One region of the Microbacterium sp. CCH5-D1 genome, then DNA from elsewhere that is predicted to be linked to it. Evidence: predicted binding sites of a transcription regulator. Region 1 holds the regulator's gene; the other holds the start of a gene.

Region 1 (9,706 bases):
CCGGCGTCGGGCCCCTCGCTCTCCGGCGGTGCCGATGCCTCGATCGAGGGGGAGGAGGTGGGCAGCTTGTCGATCTCCTCGCTCACGCCCTGTGCGAAGGCGAAGAGGTAGACGAACGACATGATGATCCCGATGATGGTGCCGACGACCGCGAGGACGAGGCCCGCGATGCCCGGCCACTTCTTGCCCTTCAGGAAGAGCGAGATCAGCGAGACGACGAAGGCGGCCGCGAGCAGCACGAAGCCGATGAACCCGACGACCGGGATGAAGACCAGGATCGTGCCGAGCGCAGCGACACCGAGACCGACGAGCCCCAGGACCGAGAGCTTCTTCGGCTCCTCGGAGACCGGCTGCCCGTAGGGGGCGGCGGTGGGGTAGCCCGTCGTGGTGCCGGGGTACGCAGGTGCGACGCCGGGGTAGGCGTCCGTGGACTGTCCGGGCGCGGCTGCCGGGTATGCGGGAGGGGCCGCCGGCGCGGAGTAGGCGCCGAGGTCGTCGCCGAGCGGGGTCGTCGCGGCGGTCGCACCCGCAGCATCGACATCGCCCTGGTCCGCGGGGGCCGAGGAGCCGTGCTCCTCGGGAATGATCACCGTCTCCTCGGACGGACGGATCACCGTGTCTTCGATCGCCGTGTCTCCGATCACCGTCTCCTCGATGACCGTGTCCTCGATCGGCGTGGTCTCGGAGACGTTCGGCTCCTCAGAGGCCGACCCCGCATCCGTCGCCTCAGGGGCGAAGTGCTCCGTCCACTGCTGGCCGTCCCACCAGCGCTGCCGTCCGGATCCGTCGTCGTACCAACCTGCAGGTGTCGTCATGGCTCCCCCTCGAAAGAATTCGGCGACCGCTTCGTGCGGTCGGCATCTTCATGTATAGCAGTGGCAGGTGACGCGGCAGTGGCGTGTGCATGGGGAGCAATCCCCATCCGGGCCGAGGGATGACGTGCCTGTGCGGGGTGTCGCTCGCCGTCAGGGAAGCGCCCGCGCTTAGGCTCGTAGCGCCATGATTCGGTTCGAGAACGTCACGAAACGCTACCGCGGGACGTCGAAGCCCGCCCTCTCCGGTGTCGACTTCGAAGTGCAACGCGGGGAGTTCGTCTTCCTCGTCGGGGCCTCGGGTTCCGGCAAGTCGTCCTGCCTTCGCCTCATCCTGCGCGAGGACGTCCCCACCTCGGGACGGGTGGCGGTGCTCGGGAGGGACCTGCGAGCTCTCGCGAACCGCAAGGTGCCGTACTTCCGCCGCCATATCGGGTCGGTGTTCCAGGACTTCCGGCTCCTCCCGTCGAAGACCGTCCATCAGAACGTCGCGTTCACGCTCCAGGTGACCGGTGCCTCCCGCGGCTTCATCCAACAGGCGGTGCCTGAGGCTCTCGCTCTAGTGGGCCTCGACGGCAAGCAGAAGCGGATGCCCCACGAACTGTCGGGCGGTGAGCAGCAGCGCGTCGCCATCGCGCGCGCTCTCGTCAATCGGCCCCAGGTTCTGCTCGCCGATGAGCCGACCGGAAACCTCGACCCTGCGACCTCGGTCGACATCATGCAGCTGCTCGCCCGCATCAACGCGGGGGGCACCACGGTGCTGATGGCCACCCACGAGGCCGGTTTCGTCGATCAGATGCAGCGCCGCGTGATCGAGCTGCGCGACGGCGAGATGGTCCGCGATGAGGTGCATGGCGGATACGGCGACACGTCCAACATCCCGCGCCTCGTGCCAGAGGAAGTGCGTGGCGCGGCAGCCGCTGCCGCACTGACCGCCGTCCAGGAGGTGCAGCGCCAGACCGCCGATCTCTCGGTGGTGCGTGCCGCACTCGCAGAAGAGCTCGCCAGTCAGCGTCAGGCTGCGGCAGCAGTCGATCGCGACGGGGAGACGGTGGTTCCGCCCGCCCCGCGCACGGTCGAAGCGCCGGAGCCGCAGCCCGCGGTGCAGGAGGGCGCAGCTGCGAACGTCGTCGAGCCCCCCGCCGTGGTCGAGCCTCCCGCTGCCGTCGAACCTCCCGCGGTGGTCGAGCCGCCTTCGGCCGTCGAACCCGCTCCGGCCGCACGCCCGCGAACGCATCCGATCGTCCTGCCGACGGTCGACGTCGCCGAACTCGGTGTCGCGGATCGCCTCGGTCTCTCCGACGAGGACGACGAGGAAGTGGGCCCGACCTCATGAGAATCGGACTCATCCTGACCGAAGCCCTCGTCGGACTCCGGCGGAACATCTCGATGGTGATCTCCGTCGTGCTGGTCACCTTCGTGTCCCTGACCTTCGTGGGCGCCGCGATCCTCATGCAGGGGCAGATCGGCGTCATGCGCGGCTACTGGGCCGAGCGCGCCCAGGTGGCTGTGTACATGTGCTCGGCCGTGTCGGAATCCGAGACGTGTCTCGACGGTGCGGCGAGCGAGGAGCAGGTCGCAGCCGTGCGTGCGCAGCTCGAGGGCGATGCGCTCAAACCGCTCATCAGCTCGATGACCTTCGACACCAAGGAAGAGACCTACGCCAAACTCGTCGACCAGCTCGGCGCGGACCAGGCGAGCGTGCTCACTCCCGACCAGGCCTTCGAAGTGTTCTTCGTGACCATGAAGGATCCCGGCCAGTCCCAGGTGCTCGCCGAAGCCTTCAGCGGACAGGCTGGGGTCGAGCAGGTGAAGGATCAGCTGCAGTACCTGGAGCCCCTGTTCTCCGCTTTGACCGTCGCGACCTACATCGCGGTCGGGATCGCCGTACTCATGCTCATCGCCGCGACTCTCCTGATCGGCACGACGATCCGCCTGTCCGCGTATGCGAGGCGCAAGGAGATCGGCATCATGCGCCTCGTCGGAGCGTCCAACCGCTTCATCCAGACCCCGTTCGTGCTGGAGGGCGTGTTCGCGGCCTTCCTGGGGTCGGCCCTGGCCAGCGCCGCGGTCGTCGCCGGCGTGCACTTCGGCGTCAACGGCTATCTGCGGGGAAGGGTGCCGTTCATCACGACGTGGGTCACGATGCAGGACGCGGCACTGGTCGTCCCGGTGCTGATCGGCATCGGAGTGATCCTCGCCGCCCTGTCCGCGGGCTTCGCGATCCGACGCTGGCTGCGCACCTGATAGCCTGAAAGGCTGCTCGGTCGGATCGATCGATCGGGCTCATCACGGCAACAGGAGAGCATCATGCCCAGGGAACGCGGAGAGAAGGTCGTCGCGACCAATCGTCGCGCACGTCACGACTACGCCATCGAGAAGTCGTACGAGGCGGGGATGGTGCTCACCGGCACCGAGGTCAAGTCGCTGCGTCAGGGACGAGCCAACCTCAGCGACGGCTACGCGTTCGTCAAGGGGAACGAGGTCTTCCTCGACTCAGTGCACATCCCGGAGTACTCGCAGGGGCATTGGACGAACCATTCGGCCAAGCGCATCCGCAAGCTGCTGCTGCACCGTGAGGAGATCGCGAAGATCGCCCACGCCGTCTCGGCAGGGGGATACACCCTCATCCCGCTGAAGCTGTACTTCTCCGACGGTCGCGCCAAGGTCGAGATCGCCCTCGCCAAAGGTAAGCGCGAGTACGACAAACGACAGACCCTGCGTGAGCGTCAGGACACCCGCGAAGCCGACCGCGCCATGCGTCTGCGCAACCGCGTGGGGGAGTGACCCTCGCGGGGGAAGCCGTCCTCACAGACGCGGCTCGAAGCCGAACACACGGCCGAGGAACGTCAGCTCGCGCTCGAGGGCGTCGACGATCGTGTCGGCGCTGCGGAATCCGTGCCCCTCGGCGGGGTACAGCACATACTCGTGGTCGACTCCGCGTGCCGCGAGCGCGTCTCGGATCGCCTCGGACTGCGAGGGCGGAACCACGCGATCCTCGCCGCCCTGCAGCAGCAGCACGGGCGCGTCGATCCGGTCGGCGTGCGTGAGCGGTGAACGCTCCACGTACAGGTGCTCGTGCTCGGGGAGGGGGCCGACCAGACCGTCGATGTACGACGCCTCGAAATCGTGGGTCTCCGCGACGAGCATGCGCAGATCGGCGACCCCGTAGCGGCTGATCCCGGCAGCGAAGGCTCCGCCCCGCACCAGCGCCGACAGCACGGTCCAGCCGCCGGCCGACCCGCCGCGGATCGCGATCCGGTCGGGGTCGGCCAGGCCCGCGTCCGCCAGACCGCGGGCCGCGGCGATCACGTCGTCGACATCGACGATGCCCCACTGGCCGTCGAGACGTTCACGGTACGAGCGGCCATACCCCGTGGAACCTCCGTAGTTCACGTCGAGCACGCCGATGCCGCGGCTCGTGTAGAACGCGATCGCCTCGGACGCCGCCCCGGTCACGTGCGCCGTCGGCCCCCCGTGCACGAGGACGATGTAGGGCGGGAGCTCGTGATCGGGAGCCGTCGCGTGCGGGTTCGCCGGCGGGTACGCGAACGCGTGCACCTCTCCGTGCGGGCCCTGGATCTCGATCGGCATCGCAGCGGGCATCCACTGCGGATCGACCGGTTCGCCGCCGCGCACCGCCACGGTGGCACCCGATACGACGTCGACGCACCACAGCCCGGCGTTCGCACGCGAACCGTTGCCGGAGAGGAGCACGCGGGTGCCGTCGACATCGTCGACGCTCACATGGCCGTCTCCGGGGAACGAGATGACGTCGACGCGGTCGTCGGCAGCATCATCGGTATCGATCACCACGACCTCGTCGCGCCCGTTCGTCCGGACGGCGACGACGCGGCCGTCGTCGAGCAGCTGATACCAGCGGTTGCCGAGGACCCAGAGTCCATAGCCCGTGTCGGCGTCCGAGGGTGAGACCTGCCGTGCGGTGCCGACCGGGACCACACCGTCCAGGGAGATGCGCTGCAGGGCCCAGCGCCCACCCGGATCATCGGCGAAGAGCAACTCCGAGTCGCTCAGCCACTCCGGCTGCAGCGCCGCCCGTGAGGGGATCGTGCGCGGAGTGTCCTCACCGACCTCGGCGACCTGCACGTGCGCGTCCTCCCACGGCATGCGGCCCCTGTCCCACGCGACCCACGCGGCGCGGGTGCCGTCGGGGGAGAGCGCGGGGTGGGCGAAGAAACCATCGCCCTGCACGATCACCGTGATCGCGGACGCATCCTCGGCTGCGGAGCCGTCGAGCGGGATCTCGACGATCGCTCGGAGATGCGGCGTGCGGGAGAGGTCTTCGCGCACGGCCAGCAGTCGACCGGACTGCACACGCAGGCCGCCGTGGGAGGGCCCGGGAGGGGTGAGAGCAACGGGCTCGCCTCCCACGCTCAGACGATGAACCCGCTGGTCGTTCGCGTCGACGAAGTAGAGCGTGCCGTGCTCGTCCGCCGTCCACGCACCCCCGCCGTACTCGTGCACACGTGAGCGTGCGCTCCAGGGGGAGGGGAGGATCTCGGCTCCGGAGGAGCTCCGCACCGTCACGCGGCCCTTCTGGGCCGGCACCGACTCGCCCCACCAGATCTCCGAGCCGACGAAACGGCCGCCGTCGATGCGCGGTGAAGACGCGGCGACCGAGGCGGCGGAGAACGGGGATGACCAGGAACCGTAAGGGGACGACGACATGTGTCGAGCCTATGCGGCGTCGCACCGCGTGTGCGGCCACGCCGTGGGCCCGACCACTGTGGAAGCGCGCGAAGGGAAGACGGTCACCGACACGACCAGGCCCGGTCCGCGCTGACCGGATCGAGGGTCAGACGGCGCGGAGCACCGCCACGACCTTGCCGAGGACGACGGACTCGTCGCCGAGGATGGGTTCGAATGCCGAGTTGCGGGGGAGGAGCCAGGTGTGGCCGTCCCGGCGGCGCAGCACCTTGACCGTCGCCTCGCCATCGAGCATCGCCGCGACGATCTCGCCGTTCTCCGCGCTGTTCTGGGAGCGGACCACGACCCAGTCGCCGTCGCAGATGGCGGCGTCGATCATCGACTCGCCGGAGACCTTGAGCATGAACAGGTCGCCCTTGCCCACCAACTGGCGGGGGAGCGGGAAGATCTCCTCGACCTGCTGATCCGCGGTGATCGGCACGCCGGCGGCGATCCGTCCCACCAGGGGGACGAGCGCGGCGTCGCCTACGGGAGTCGCGACGTCGGCCGGGTTCTCGGTGCTGGCGCCCGGCAGATCGATGAGCACCTCCATCGCCCTGGTCTTCCCCGGGTCGCGGCGCAGGTAGCCACTCAGCTCGAGCTGTCCGAGCTGATGGGTGACGCTGGAGAGGGACTTGAGACCGACGGCGTCTCCGATTTCGCGCATGCTCGGCGGATAGCCGTGGTTCGCGATCGAGTTCTGGATGACCTCGAGGATCGCCATCTGCTTCGGGCTGAGGCTCTTCCGGCGGCGCGTGCGCGGTGCCTCCGACTCGGCGGCAGAGTTCTCGCTCATGGTGCTCCTTCAGTGCGTGATCCGACGTCCCTCTTCGAATGTCGGAGGCCCGTGGTGGGGTGTCCTTATCGAAACCGTATCCGAGAATCGGGCCGATCTGGAAGATCTGTTCGAGCGTGTCGGCCTCTTTCCCCGGTGTGGTTTCGAAGAATACTTGACAGATGTTCGAACTCGAAGATATCTTCGGTACGTAGCTTCGCATTCCCGGCTCCCGGCCGAGTCGTGAATGCGAACGCTACGCCAACTTCCCCGGCAGCCTCACCGCTCCGGGACAGGCTAAGGAGCACCACATGAGCAGCATCGGCTTCAGCACCGCAGCAGTCATCCCGGCATCGCCCCGTCCTTCGACGAGACTCCGGCTGACGACGCGTGGTCGCGCTGTACTGCTCGCCCTGGCGTCGGTGCCCCTCGCCGCCGGCATCGCGTTCGCGGCGCTCAGCGGCGGCAGCGCGGTCGCGTCGGGTGCCGACACCGCACCCGTCGGCGTCGAGACCGTCACCGTCATGCCCGGTGACACGCTCTGGTCCATCGCCACCGGCGTCGCGCCCGACGCCGACCCGCGCGATGTGATCGGCGACATCAGCCGGATGAACCTGTTGCGCGGTGGGGAGCTGCAGATCGGGCAGACTCTGGCGATCCCGGCTCAGTACGCGCGCTGATCCGGCGGAGGGCTCAGACGAGGAGTTCCTGGGGCGGCGACTTTGCGTCATCAACCTCAAGCGCCGCCTAGCATGGGAAGGGTGACCCTCTCCCTCAACGATCTCCCGCTACGTGACGATCTCCGCGGATTGAAGCCATACGGTGCTCCACAGGCGCCGCTTCCCATCGCGCTCAACGTGAATGAGAACACGCATCCGATCCCCGATGCGGTGGCGAGCGACATCCTCGATGACATCGCCGTCGCTATCCGTGATGTCAACCGCTACCCGGATCGTGAGTTCACCACGCTTCGCGAGTCTTTCGCGGAGTACCTGGGCCACGGTCTCGTCCCCGAGCAGATCTGGGCGGGGAACGGGTCCAATGAGGTGCTCCAGCACATCCTGCAGGCCTTCGGTGGCCCTGGTCGCACGGCTTTCGGGTTCGCGCCGACCTATTCGATGTACCCGCTCATCGCGCAGGGCACCGGTGCGCGGTGGATCGCCGGCACGCGTCAGCCCGACTACACCATCACTCCGGAGGAGGCGGCCGAGCAGGTGCGGGCCGCCGAGCCGGACGTGGTCATCCTCTGCTCTCCCAACAACCCCACCGGCACGCCACTCGGACTCGACGTCATCGAAGCGGTGTACGAGGCTGCCAGGGGCATAGTGATCGTCGACGAGGCCTACCAGGAGTTCGCGCCGCATGACGCGGTCTCCGCACTGACGCTGCTCGAGGGGCGGCCGCGTCTGGCCGTCTCGCGCACGATGAGCAAGGCCTTCGCGTTCGCCGGGGCCCGTGTCGGGTATCTCGCGGCCGACCCGGCGTTCATCGACGCGCTGCGGCTGGTGCGTCTGCCGTACCACCTGAGCGCACTCACCCAGGCGGCGGCCATCGCGGCGCTGCGCAATGCCGACGTCATGCTCGGCATGGTCGAGGAGATCGTCGAGCAGCGCGACCGCATCACGGCGACTCTCGAGGCGCTGGGTTACCAGCCGCACGAATCCTGGTCGAACTTCGTGCTGTTCGGTGGAGTCTCCGACCCGAAGGCCACCTGGCAGCAGCTGTACGACCAGGGGGTGCTGGTACGCGATGTCGGCATCCCAGGACACCTGAGGGTGAGCGCGGGCACCGAGGCCGAGACCACCGCGTTCCTCGATGCTCTGGCCTCGATAGGATCGGCTTCATGAGCACTTCCGCACCGACCCCGCGCACCGCGAGCCGTGTGCGCCGCACGTCGGAGTCCACCGTCGAGCTCGAGCTGAACCTCGACGGGACCGGCGCGAGCCACATCGACACCTCGGTGCCCTTCTTCGACCACATGCTCACGGCGTTCGCGAAGCACTCGCTGACCGACCTCACCGTGCGCGCTTCCGGTGACACCCACATCGACGCACACCACACCGTGGAAGACGTCTCGATCGTGCTCGGACAGGCGATCCTCGAAGCCCTCGGCGACAAGTCCGGCATCTCCCGGTACGGAGACGCACTCGTCCCCCTCGACGAGGCGCTCGCGCAGGCCGTGGTCGACATCTCGGGCCGCCCGTACCTCGTGCACACGGGGGAGCCCGAGGGGTTCGAGCACCACCTGATCGGCGGACACTTCACAGGGTCGCTCGTCCGCCACTCCTTCGAAGCCATCACGTTCAATGCCGCTCTCACGGTGCACGTGCGTGTGCTCGGCGGCCGAGACCCGCACCACATCGCGGAAGCGGAGTACAAGGCGTTCGCGCGTGCGTTCCGTCAGGCGAAGGCGCTGGATCCGCTCGTCGACGGCATTCCGTCCACCAAGGGCGCGCTGTGACGTCGGCTCCTCGCGTCGCGGTGTTCGACTACGAGTCGGGCAACGTCCACTCGGCCGTCAAGGCTCTCGTGGCTGCCGGTGCCGACGCCGTGCTGACGCGCGACCGCACCACCGCCCTCGAGGCGGACGGCCTGGTCGTTCCCGGCGTCGGCGCGTTCCAAGCGGTTCGCGATGCCCTGCGTGCGCACGGAGGCGACGAGATCATCGACCGCCGTCTGGCCGGTGGCCGTCCCGTCCTCGGCATCTGCGTCGGGATGCAGGTGCTGTTCGAGCACGGCGTCGAGCGTGGGCGTGACACCGCAGGGCTCGGAGAGTGGCCCGGAGCCGTCACCGAGCTCAACGCGCCGGTGCTTCCGCACATGGGCTGGAACACCGTCGCGCCCGGTTCCGACAGCGTGCTCTTCCGCGGCATCGAGCAGGAGCGCTTCTACTTCGTGCACTCCTACGCCGCCCAGTCCTGGCAGCTCGATGTCATTCCGCCGTTCCCGGAACCCGTCCTGACCTGGACGACCTACGGCGATCCCTTCCTCGCCGCCGTGGAGAACGGCCCGCTGTCGGCGACGCAGTTCCACCCGGAGAAGTCCGGCGAAGCAGGTATCCAGCTGCTGCGCAACTGGGTCGAGAGTCTCTGACGACGCCCGCCGACGTCACCCGTTTTGTTCCCCGCCGCCCGGCGGACTACCCTCGGTTCTCGTGCCCGCACCGGGCCGAAGAGCTTCCCGATCCAAGGACCCCATGAACGACTTCGCGCAGTCCCCCTCGCTCACGCTCCTTCCCGCGGTCGATGTCGCCGGGGGCAAGGCCGTCCGACTGACTCAGGGCGAGGCCGGAACCGAGACCAGCTATGGCGACCCGTTGGACGCCGCAGGGGAGTGGGTGTCGCAGGGCGCCTCCTGGATCCACCTGGTCGACCTCGACGCGGCCTTCGGTCGGGGCAGCAACGCGCCGATC
Region 2 (9,706 bases), on a different contig from region 1:
AGGACGACCGTCGCGACGGCTTCCCGTTCTTCCTCGTGCTCCTCGCCGTGCTCGGTGCGGTCAACGAGTGGTTCTTCATCGGCAACGAGGTCGCAGCGAACATCAGTGCCTACTCGGTGGGTCTCTTCGTCGGACGCGTGGCCTTCATCATGCCCGTGCTGCTCCTCCTGCTCGCCGGATGGCTGTTCCGGCACCCGTCCTCTGTCCACGACAACGGTCGTATCGGCATCGGCTTCGGCATGTTCGTCCTCGCCCTCGCGGGGATCTTCCATGTCGCAGGGCCTCGCCCGCATCCGAACCAGGGGATGCCTGCGCTCAGCGAGTCGGGCGGTCTGCTGGGCTGGCTGGTGGGGCAGCCGCTGACGTACCTCACCGACATCCCGGCGTACATCGTGCTGTCGCTGCTCGTGGCACTCAGCATCCTGATCCTCACCAAGACACCGCCGAATCGCATCGGTTCGCGCCTCGGGAATCTCTACGCCTGGATGTTCGACGCGGAGCGACCGGAGAAGCCGGCGAAGGACGCCGCAGCGATCGACGACGCGGACAAGACCGATGACCCCGACGTACTGCCGTGGTGGCGCCGGAACAAGACCGGCCGCGAAGAGGACCCGGATGAGGGCACACTCGATTCCGACGACATCACCGCGCTCCTGACCACCTCCGATCCCACGCCTGCGTACGACCAGGCAGTGGTCGTCGAGAATCCTTACGACGCGGCCACCGAGGTGCTGTCCGAAGTCAGGTCGGTCGCCGACTCGCTCGCCGAGCAGCAGACCACGGCCCTGCTCGATGACTCCTCCGAGACAGGAGAGGTGCCGGAACTACCCGGTCTCGACGGGTTCGGCACCGATGGTCCGGGCGACCGCGGCCCGCAGGCCCCCGTCACGCCATACATCCTCCCGTCTCCCGGACTCCTGGTCGAAGGCCCGCCGCCCGTCATGCGCTCAGAGGCGACCGACAAGGTGATCGAGCAGATCACCAGCGTGCTGTCGCAGTTCAAGGTCGATGCCAAGGTGACCGGCTTCTCCCGTGGACCGACGGTCACGCAGTACGAGGTCGAGGTGGGCCACGGCGTCAAGGTCGAGAAGATCCTGCAGCTGAGCAACAACTTCGCCTACGCCGTGGCCTCGAACGACGTGCGCATCCTCTCGCCGATCCCGGGCAAGAGCGCGATCGGCATCGAGATCCCGAACGCCGACAAGGAGATGGTGGCTCTCGGCGATGTGCTGCGCTCGCCCGCTGCGCAGAAGAGCACGCACCCGATGACCATCGGCGTCGGCAAAGACGTCGGCGGCAACATCGTCATCGCGAACCTCGCGAAGATGCCGCACCTCCTCGTGGCCGGCTCCACCGGTTCGGGTAAGTCGAGCTTCGTGAACTCCATGATCACGAGTCTGCTGATGCGTGCCCGCCCGTCCGACGTGCGCATGGTGCTGATCGACCCGAAGCGTGTCGAGCTGACCAGCTACGCCGGTGTCCCGCATCTGATCACGCCCATCATCACGAACCCGAAGAAGGCGGCGGAGGCGCTGCAGTGGGTCGTGAAGGAGATGGACATGCGGTACGACGATCTCGCGTCGTTCGGCTTCCGGCACATCGACGACTTCAACCGGGCTGTCCGCGCGGGCGAGGTCGAGCTCCCGGTGGGCAGCGAGCGTGTCCTGAAGCCGTACCCGTACCTTCTGGTGGTCGTCGATGAGCTCGCCGACCTCATGATGGTCGCCCCTCGCGACGTCGAGGACTCGATCGTCCGCATCACGCAGCTCGCACGTGCCTCCGGCATCCATCTCGTGCTAGCGACTCAGCGCCCGAGCGTCGACGTCGTGACGGGTCTGATCAAGGCCAACGTCCCGTCACGACTCGCCTTCGCCGTGACGAGCGTCACGGACAGCCGGGTCATCCTCGACAGCCCCGGTGCCGACAAGCTCATCGGTCAAGGTGACGCCCTGTTCTCGCCGATGGGTTCATCGAAGCCGTTCCGCCTGCAGGGCGCGTGGGTCGACGAGAAGGAGATCGACGCGGTCGTCAAGCACGTCACCCGTCAGGCACGTCCGGACTACCGTCCGGATGTGCAGGAGGCGATGGAGCCGACGAAGAAGAAGGAAGTCGACGAGGACATCGGGGATGACCTGGAGCTGCTGCTCGCAGCCGCCGAGCTCATCGTCTCCTCGCAGTTCGGATCGACGTCGATGCTCCAGCGCAAGCTCCGCGTCGGGTTCGCGAAGGCAGGTCGTCTCATGGATCTGCTCGAGTCGCGCGAGATCGTCGGCCCCTCCGAGGGGTCGAAGGCGCGAGACGTGCTGGCGACCGCCGAGCAGCTCCCGCAGGTGATGGCCAAGCTGCGCGGAGAGGACGTTCCGGCACCGACATCGGCATCGGCTGCGCCTGCGGTTCCGCCCGTCCCGCCGCTCCCGCAGACGCATGACCCGATCGCGGCTCAGTACGAGGGTCTTCCCGAGGTGGAAGCTGAGGGCGACGAAGATGCCTGGGGCTTGACGGGACGCGACTGATGGCGATCCCACGGCAGCTCCCCAACGCCATCACGGTCGCGCGCATCCCGCTGGCCGTCGTCTTCTTCGTCCTGCTCCTGCTGGGTGGCACCTATGGGTTCTCGGACCCGGGTCTCCGCTGGGCGGCCGGAGTCATCTTCATCGTCGGGATCTCGACGGACTGGGTCGACGGGTACCTCGCCCGCAAGTACGACATCGTCAGTGATTTCGGCAAGCTCTGGGATCCGATCGCCGACAAGATGCTCACCGGTGCCGGCTTCATCGGGCTCGCGATTCTGGGCGAGGTCAACTGGTGGATCGTTGCGATCATCCTCGTGCGCGAATGGGGCATCACGATCCATCGGCTCATGGTGGCCAGCGAACACGTCGTGGCCGCGGCCTGGATGGGCAAGATCAAGACCGCGTTCCAAGGGGTGGCGCTCGGGTGGGCACTCCTCCCGCTGCACTACGTCATCGGTCTCGACGCCTGGACATTGATCACGTTCATCCTCATGCTCATCGTCCTGGTCCTCACGGTGGCGAGCGGCATCGACTACGTCGTGGCGCAGGTACGCGGGTCGCGCCGGAAGTCATGAGTCAGGCGGCAGCCGAGGTCCTCGCTGCGCTGGGCCGACGAGGATGGAAGCTCGGCGTGGCCGAATCCCTGACCGGGGGCGCCCTGTGCGCCGATCTCGTCGCGGTTCCCGGAGCGTCAGCCGTGCTGCTCGGAGGCGTCGTGGCATATGCCACGCCGGTCAAGTCGTCCGTGCTGGGCGTGGATGAGGGCCTGCTGTCGAGATACGGGCCGGTGCATCCGCAGGTCGCACTGGAGATGGCAGACGGCGTCAGACGCGTCGTCGGCGTCGACGGCGAGGCTGCCGATGTGGGGGTGTCCACGACCGGGATCGCCGGACCGGTGTCTCCGGACGGGCAGCCCGTCGGCACGGTGCACATCGGCGTCGTCACCCCCGCGGCATCGCGGACCAGGGCCTTTCTCTTCGTCGGCGACCGGGGATCGATCCGGGCGCAGACGGTGGACGCGGCACTCCAGGAGATGCTCGCCCTGCTCTCGGAATAGCAGAGCCCTGCGGCTGGTTGTCTCTGATGTGCTCACACGTAAACCACAGAGTGCAGGAGTAGATTCTGTGCACGCCAGGGGTACTAGACTGGCTGTCTCATCGGGGGAGACCTCGAGCGAACACATGGGGAGGAGGTTCCGATGATTCTTGTACGACAGGAAATCGGCGATGTGCTGAGGGACTTCCGCCTGCAGAAGGGGCGTACGCTTCGGCAGGTCGCCAGCAAGGCATCAGTCGCACTCGGCTACCTCAGCGAGGTGGAGCGCGGTCAGAAAGAGGCTTCGAGCGAGATTCTCGCCTCGGTCGCAGACGCTCTCGACGTCCCCATCTCGACGATCATGCGCGAAGTCGGTGACCGCATTTCGGTGCTCGAGGGCATTCAGGTCTTCCCTGACGTCGTTCCCGACGACCTCGTGGCGTCGGTCGAGCCTCAGCTCTCGCTGCACTGACCCCCGAATGGGGTGGTGATGCGTCGTAGCGAGTTCCTTCGCGCCGTCGATACCGAGTTCGGGCTGAGGGCTTCCTCTCTGGTCAACGACCTCGGCCTGAGTGCCGTAGGTGGGCGTACCGCTCTCGAAGCTCTCGCCGACGGCACGCCGCCGCGAGACATCTGGCTGGCGCTGTGCGCGGAGATGGACGTTCCCGAGGACAGGCGTCACGGAGTCGGACGGCAGGAGCCGCGGCGGCGCTGACCGACGTTCCTCGTCCGCCCTCTACGGAACACGACCCACCATTTGCGGCGTGTCGTCGAAGATCCGTTCGAAGCGGGCGTAGTCTTCTGCACAAGTGGTCCAGACCGTTTGTTCTGCACTGTATGTGAGATCGTCGCACCGATGTCGGTGGTCCCTCCTACGGTGGAAACAAGCCGAAGAGCCATTACGCCTTGTCGGAGAGTTTCTCCCAACCGGAAGAGCCGCGACAGCCTACAGGCGGCATCACGCGCGCAGAAGGAGCACATCATGCCATCACCCGCCGACCGCGAGAAGTCCCTCGAGACCGCCCTCGCTCAGATCGACCGCCAGTTCGGAAAGGGCTCGGTCATGCGGCTGGGCAGCGATGAGCGTGCCCCTGTGGCCGTCATCCCGACCGGCTCCATCGCCCTCGACGTCGCCCTCGGCGTGGGAGGACTGCCGCGTGGCCGAATCGTAGAGATCTACGGACCGGAGTCCTCGGGTAAGACGACTCTCACGCTGCACGCGATCGCCAACGCTCAGCGCGCCGGGGGAATCGCGGCGTTCATCGATGCCGAGCACGCGCTCGACCCCGACTATGCCGCGAAGCTGGGCGTCGACATCGATGCTCTCCTGGTGTCGCAGCCCGACACCGGTGAGCAGGCGCTCGAGATCGCCGACATGCTGGTGCGCTCCGGAGCCATCGACCTCATCGTCATCGACTCCGTCGCGGCGCTCGTGCCTCGTGCCGAGATCGAGGGCGAGATGGGCGACTCGCACGTGGGTCTGCAGGCGCGACTCATGTCGCAGGCCCTTCGTAAGCTCACCGGTGGTCTGAACCAGACCAACACCACCATGATCTTCATCAACCAGCTGCGTGAGAAGATCGGCGTCTTCTTCGGTTCCCCCGAGACCACCGCCGGCGGTAAGGCGCTGAAGTTCTACGCCTCGGTCCGCATGGACATCCGTCGTATCGAGACGCTGAAGGACGGAACCGATGCCGTCGGAAACCGCACCAGGGTCAAGGTCGTGAAGAACAAGATGGCGCCGCCGTTCAAGCAGGCGGAGTTCGACATCCTCTACGGCGTCGGCATCTCCCGCGAAGGCAGCCTGATCGACTTCGGCGTCGAACACGCCATCGTGAAGAAGTCGGGTTCCTGGTACACCTATGACGGTGATCAGCTGGGTCAGGGCAAGGAGAACGCACGCACGTTCCTGCTCAATAACCCCGACATCGCTCTGGCTATCGAGACGCAGATCAAGCAGAAGCTCGGTATCGGCGGGCCGTCCGCTGCCCCGGCCGCTGCCGATGAGCTCGCAGAGCGTCGTCCGGCCTGATGAACGACTCGCGTGGGGGCGATCCAGACCGGATCGCCCCCATCATCCCCCTCTTCGGCGGAACAGCGAAGAAACCAGGAGCGACGCCTTCCACGCCGGTCACGCAGTACGGCGAATCAGCGACACTGCCATCATCGCGAGGCGACGGGGATGCGGTCTGGCGTACGACCTGGGACTCTCCTCCAGGCGACCCTGCTTCCATCGACACAGCCGACGATGCAGCTCACACGGGAACCCCGAGTGAGCGCCATCCGGCGCGCGGGCGCAGGGATCCCTCCGGCGCCAGGAGCTCTCATCCCTCGCGGTCGGCTCCCAGGCTCCGCGCGCTCGACGCGACGGAAGGAGACGGCGCGACTCAGCAAGAGGCGTCACACGATGAGATCCGGGTCGCGGCCGAGGAGTCGCTCGTGCGAAAGCTGCGAGCCCGGTCGTTGTCGATCTCTGAAGCCCGGCAGGTGCTGCGTGGTGCGGGCCTCGATGGCAGTGCGATCAGCGATGTGATCGAGGACTTCTGCCGTCGTGGTTACCTCGATGATGCGGCCCTGGCCGGCGTCCTCGTGAGGTCGGGAGTGGATCGAAAGGGGCAGGGGAGAGTCGCTCTGTCTCGCGCGCTCGCTCAGCGGGGGATTCCGCGTGAGGTCATCGATAGCGCGCTCGAAGAGCTTCCGGACGACGACGACGAACGCGCGCTGGAGTTCGCCCGCACCAAGGCGCGGTCGATGACTCGACTCGACCCCGACGCGGCGCTCCGTCGTCTGGTGGGACAGCTTTCTCGTCGTGGCTACAACGGAGCGGTCGCCATGAAGGCGGCGAAGGTCGCGCTGCGCGAGGCTTCGTTCGGCGGAGCGACCTCAGGGGTGCGGTTCGTCGATTCCGACTGAGCAGTGAGCGCCGCTTCCGCACGGAAACGGCTCGTACAATGGGGTGATCATGACTATCCCGCGCAGCGAACCGACGATCATCGGCGCGTCGTCGGCAGCCGTCGACGTCGACGGACGACAGCGATCGTATGAAGTACGCACCTTCGGGTGCCAGATGAACGTGCACGACTCGGAGCGCCTCTCGGGCTCGTTGGAGAGCGCAGGTTACGTCAGGGCAGTCGACGGTGCGGAAGCCGATGTGGTGATCATCAACACCTGCGCGGTCCGCGACAACGCCGCAGGCAAGCTCTACGGCACACTCGGCCATCTCGCGTCGGTCAAGCGCCGCAAAGACGGGATGCAGATCGCCGTCGGCGGCTGCCTCGCACAGATGGACAAGCAGGCTGTGCTCGACAAGGCGCCGTGGGTCGATGTCGTCTTCGGCACCCACAACATGGGTTCCCTTCCGGGGCTGCTCGAGCGCGCCCGCCACAACGGAGATGCCGAACTCGAGATCCTCGAGTCGCTCGAAGTGTTCCCCTCAACCTTGCCTACGAAGCGAGACTCGGCGCACAGCGGCTGGGTGTCGATCTCGGTCGGGTGCAACAACACCTGCACGTTCTGCATCGTGCCCAGCCTGCGCGGCAAGGAGAAGGACCGTCGTCCCGGCGACATCCTGAACGAGATCCGGCTTCTGGTCGAAGACGGTGCGATCGAGGTCACGCTTCTCGGGCAGAACGTGAATTCCTACGGCGTCGAATTCGGCGATCGACAGGCGTTCGGCAAGCTCCTGCGCGCGGCCGGTGAGATCGAAGGCCTCGAGCGCGTCCGATTCACCAGCCCGCACCCCGCAGCCTTCACGGATGACGTGATCGATGCCATGGCGGAGACTCCGAACGTCATGCCGCAGCTTCACATGCCATTGCAGTCGGGGAGCGATCGCATCCTCAAGGCGATGCGACGTTCCTACCGCAGTGAGCGCTTCCTCGGGATCCTCGACCGCGTCCGCGCGCGCATCCCGAACGCCGCCATCACGACCGACATCATCGTCGGGTTCCCGGGGGAGACCGAGGAGGACTTCGAAGACACCATGCGTGTCGTCGAGCAGGCTCGTTTCTCCAGCGCCTTCACCTTCCAGTACTCGATCCGCGAAGGCACGCCTGCGGCGACCATGGAGGACCAGGTTCCGAAGGACATAGTCCAGGCGCGCTACAACCGCCTGATCGCCCTTCAGGAGCGCATCTCGCTGGAAGAGAACCAGAAGCAGGTGGGTCGGCAGATCGAGGTTCTCGTCTCCACGGGTGAGGGCAAGAAGGACACCGAGACCCACCGGCTCACCGGTCGCGCGGAGGACAACAGACTCGTGCACTTCGAGGTGACACCGGGGTCGGACCTTCCTCGTCCAGGAGACGTCGTCACCGTGACGGTGACCCATGGAGCTCCGTTCCACCTGCTCGCAGACGACCCGACGGGAGCGCCTCTCAAGATCCGTCGCACTCGAGGCGGAGACGCCTGGGACCGTTCGCAGTCGGAGTCGTGCGCCGTACCCGCTCCGAGCGGCAGCGGCGAGAAGAAGGCTGTGTCGCTCGGGCTTCCGACACTGCGCGTCGGGGTGTGACCGAACCTCGCCTCTGGGCGATCGTCGGGGCGACCGGTACCGGGAAGAGCGACCTCGCGATAGAGCTGGCCGAGGCGCTGCGAGCCCGAGGGAACCCGGCTGAGATCGTGAACGCCGATGCCATGCAGCTCTACCGCGGCATGGACATCGGCACAGCGAAGGTGTCGTCGGCGGAGAGGCGGGGGATCCCGCATCATCTCTTCGACGAGCTCGATGTCGATGAGGACGCGGCTGTCGCGTGGTATCAGCCCCGAGCGCGCGCCGCCGTGGAGGACATCCACCGCCGCGGGGGTGATGCGATCCTCGTCGGTGGCTCGGGCCTGTACGTGTCGAGCGTCGTCTACGACTTCCGTTTCCCGCCGCGGGACACGGCGCTGCGCGAGCGCCTCGAGCAGGAGTTCGAGATGCTCGGAGCCGCGGTCATGATCGAGCGGCTGCGCGGGCTGGATCCCGAAGCGGCCGACCGTGTCGATCCGCGCAACCCCCGCCGCGTCATCCGCGCTCTCGAGGTGCTGGAACAGGGGAGCGCGACCCATGGTGCGGCGCTGCCCGACACGCCAGTGCTGTGGCACCCGCACACAAGACTGATCGGACTCCGCGTCGATCGCCCCGCACTGGTGGAGCGCCTCGACGCCAGGGTCGAGCGCATGTGGGCCGAAGGTCTGCCGGACGAGGTCGCCGGGCTGCGCTCCCGCGGGCTCGAGCGCGGAGGAACAGCGCCGCGCGCCATCGGCTACGCGCAGGCGTTGGACCAGCTCGACGGTCGTCTCACGCAGGACGAGGCCATCGCGCAGACCCAGGCCCTCACGCGGCGATACGCCCGTCGACAGGTGTCGTGGTTCAAGCGGTATCCCGACCTCGAGTGGTGGGACGCCCCCGCGGAGGTTGCTGCGCTCCTCTCGTCCTGATCTGCGATGTCGGTGGCCTGCGATGTCGGTAGTCCCTGACAGTCTCGATGGATGACGACTCACTTCTACACCGCATCCAGCCTCGACGGATTCATCGCCACCGACGAGCATTCGCTGGACTGGTTGCTCACGCAGGACATCGACCAGGACGGACCGATGGCCTACACGGGGTTCGAGCGGAACATCGGCGCCCTGGCGATGGGGGCCTCGACGTATGAATGGGTGATGCGCCACGAAGAGGGGCGTTGGGGATACTCGCAACCCACGTGGGTGTTCACTCACCGCGAGCTCGATCTGCCCACGGGCGCAGACGTGCGGCTGACCCAGGCCGACGTCCGGACGGTGCATTCTCAGATGGAGGAGGCCGCCGGAGGAAAAGATCTCTGGGTCGTCGGTGGGGGAGACCTGGCAGGCCAGTTCGCCGATGCCGGACTGCTCGACGAGGTCTGGGTGCAGTACGCCCCCGTGACGCTCGGTTCTGGCGCCCCGCTGCTTCCGCGCAGGCTCGACCTCGAACTGCTGGAGGTGGCACGCAATCGCAACTTCCTCTGCGGGCGCTATCGGGTTGCTCGCGACGGGCGTTCGTGACGGGAGCTGCTCCTCACGATCCCTAGACTGGAACCATGGTCGCATTCACCAAGGGTCACGGCACGGGCAACGATTTCATCATCATCGCCGACCCCGACGCCGAGCTCGACCTCACCGTCGAGCAGGTCGCGGTGCTGTGCGATCGTCATTTC

What was found. Region 1 encodes LexA, which represses DNA repair genes until DNA is damaged. Its sites were predicted from a motif close to TCGAACANNTGTTCGA; they were not measured.
Region 2: the regulator LexA is predicted to act here: its motif matches at 4,319-4,334, upstream of recA (recombinase RecA).

What each region holds. Positions count from the first base shown of each region.
Region 1 covers NZ_LSJW01000236.1:828-10,533, forward strand. The annotation lists gene AX744_RS13845 (DUF2510 domain-containing protein) at 1-815, opposite strand, end outside; gene ftsE (cell division ATP-binding protein FtsE) at 1,000-2,148, shown strand; gene ftsX (permease-like cell division protein FtsX) at 2,145-3,059, shown strand; gene smpB (SsrA-binding protein SmpB) at 3,123-3,599, shown strand; gene AX744_RS13865 (S9 family peptidase) at 3,621-5,501, opposite strand; gene lexA (transcriptional repressor LexA) at 5,629-6,315, opposite strand; gene AX744_RS13875 (LysM peptidoglycan-binding domain-containing protein) at 6,606-6,974, shown strand; gene AX744_RS13880 (histidinol-phosphate transaminase) at 7,056-8,141, shown strand; gene hisB (imidazoleglycerol-phosphate dehydratase HisB) at 8,138-8,755, shown strand; gene hisH (imidazole glycerol phosphate synthase subunit HisH) at 8,752-9,387, shown strand; gene priA (bifunctional 1-(5-phosphoribosyl)-5-((5-phosphoribosylamino)methylideneamino)imidazole-4-carboxamide isomerase/phosphoribosylanthranilate isomerase PriA) at 9,491-9,706, shown strand, end outside.
Region 2 covers NZ_LSJW01000243.1:7,393-17,098, forward strand. The annotation lists gene AX744_RS14130 (FtsK/SpoIIIE family DNA translocase) at 1-2,513, shown strand, start outside; gene pgsA (CDP-diacylglycerol--glycerol-3-phosphate 3-phosphatidyltransferase) at 2,513-3,088, shown strand; gene AX744_RS14140 (CinA family protein) at 3,085-3,570, shown strand; gene AX744_RS14145 (helix-turn-helix domain-containing protein) at 3,712-4,020, shown strand; gene AX744_RS14150 (DUF3046 domain-containing protein) at 4,039-4,263, shown strand; gene recA (recombinase RecA) at 4,531-5,580, shown strand; gene AX744_RS21060 (regulatory protein RecX) at 5,988-6,461, shown strand; gene miaB (tRNA (N6-isopentenyl adenosine(37)-C2)-methylthiotransferase MiaB) at 6,511-8,058, shown strand; gene miaA (tRNA (adenosine(37)-N6)-dimethylallyltransferase MiaA) at 8,055-8,966, shown strand; gene AX744_RS14175 (dihydrofolate reductase family protein) at 9,018-9,554, shown strand; gene dapF (diaminopimelate epimerase) at 9,590-9,706, shown strand, end outside.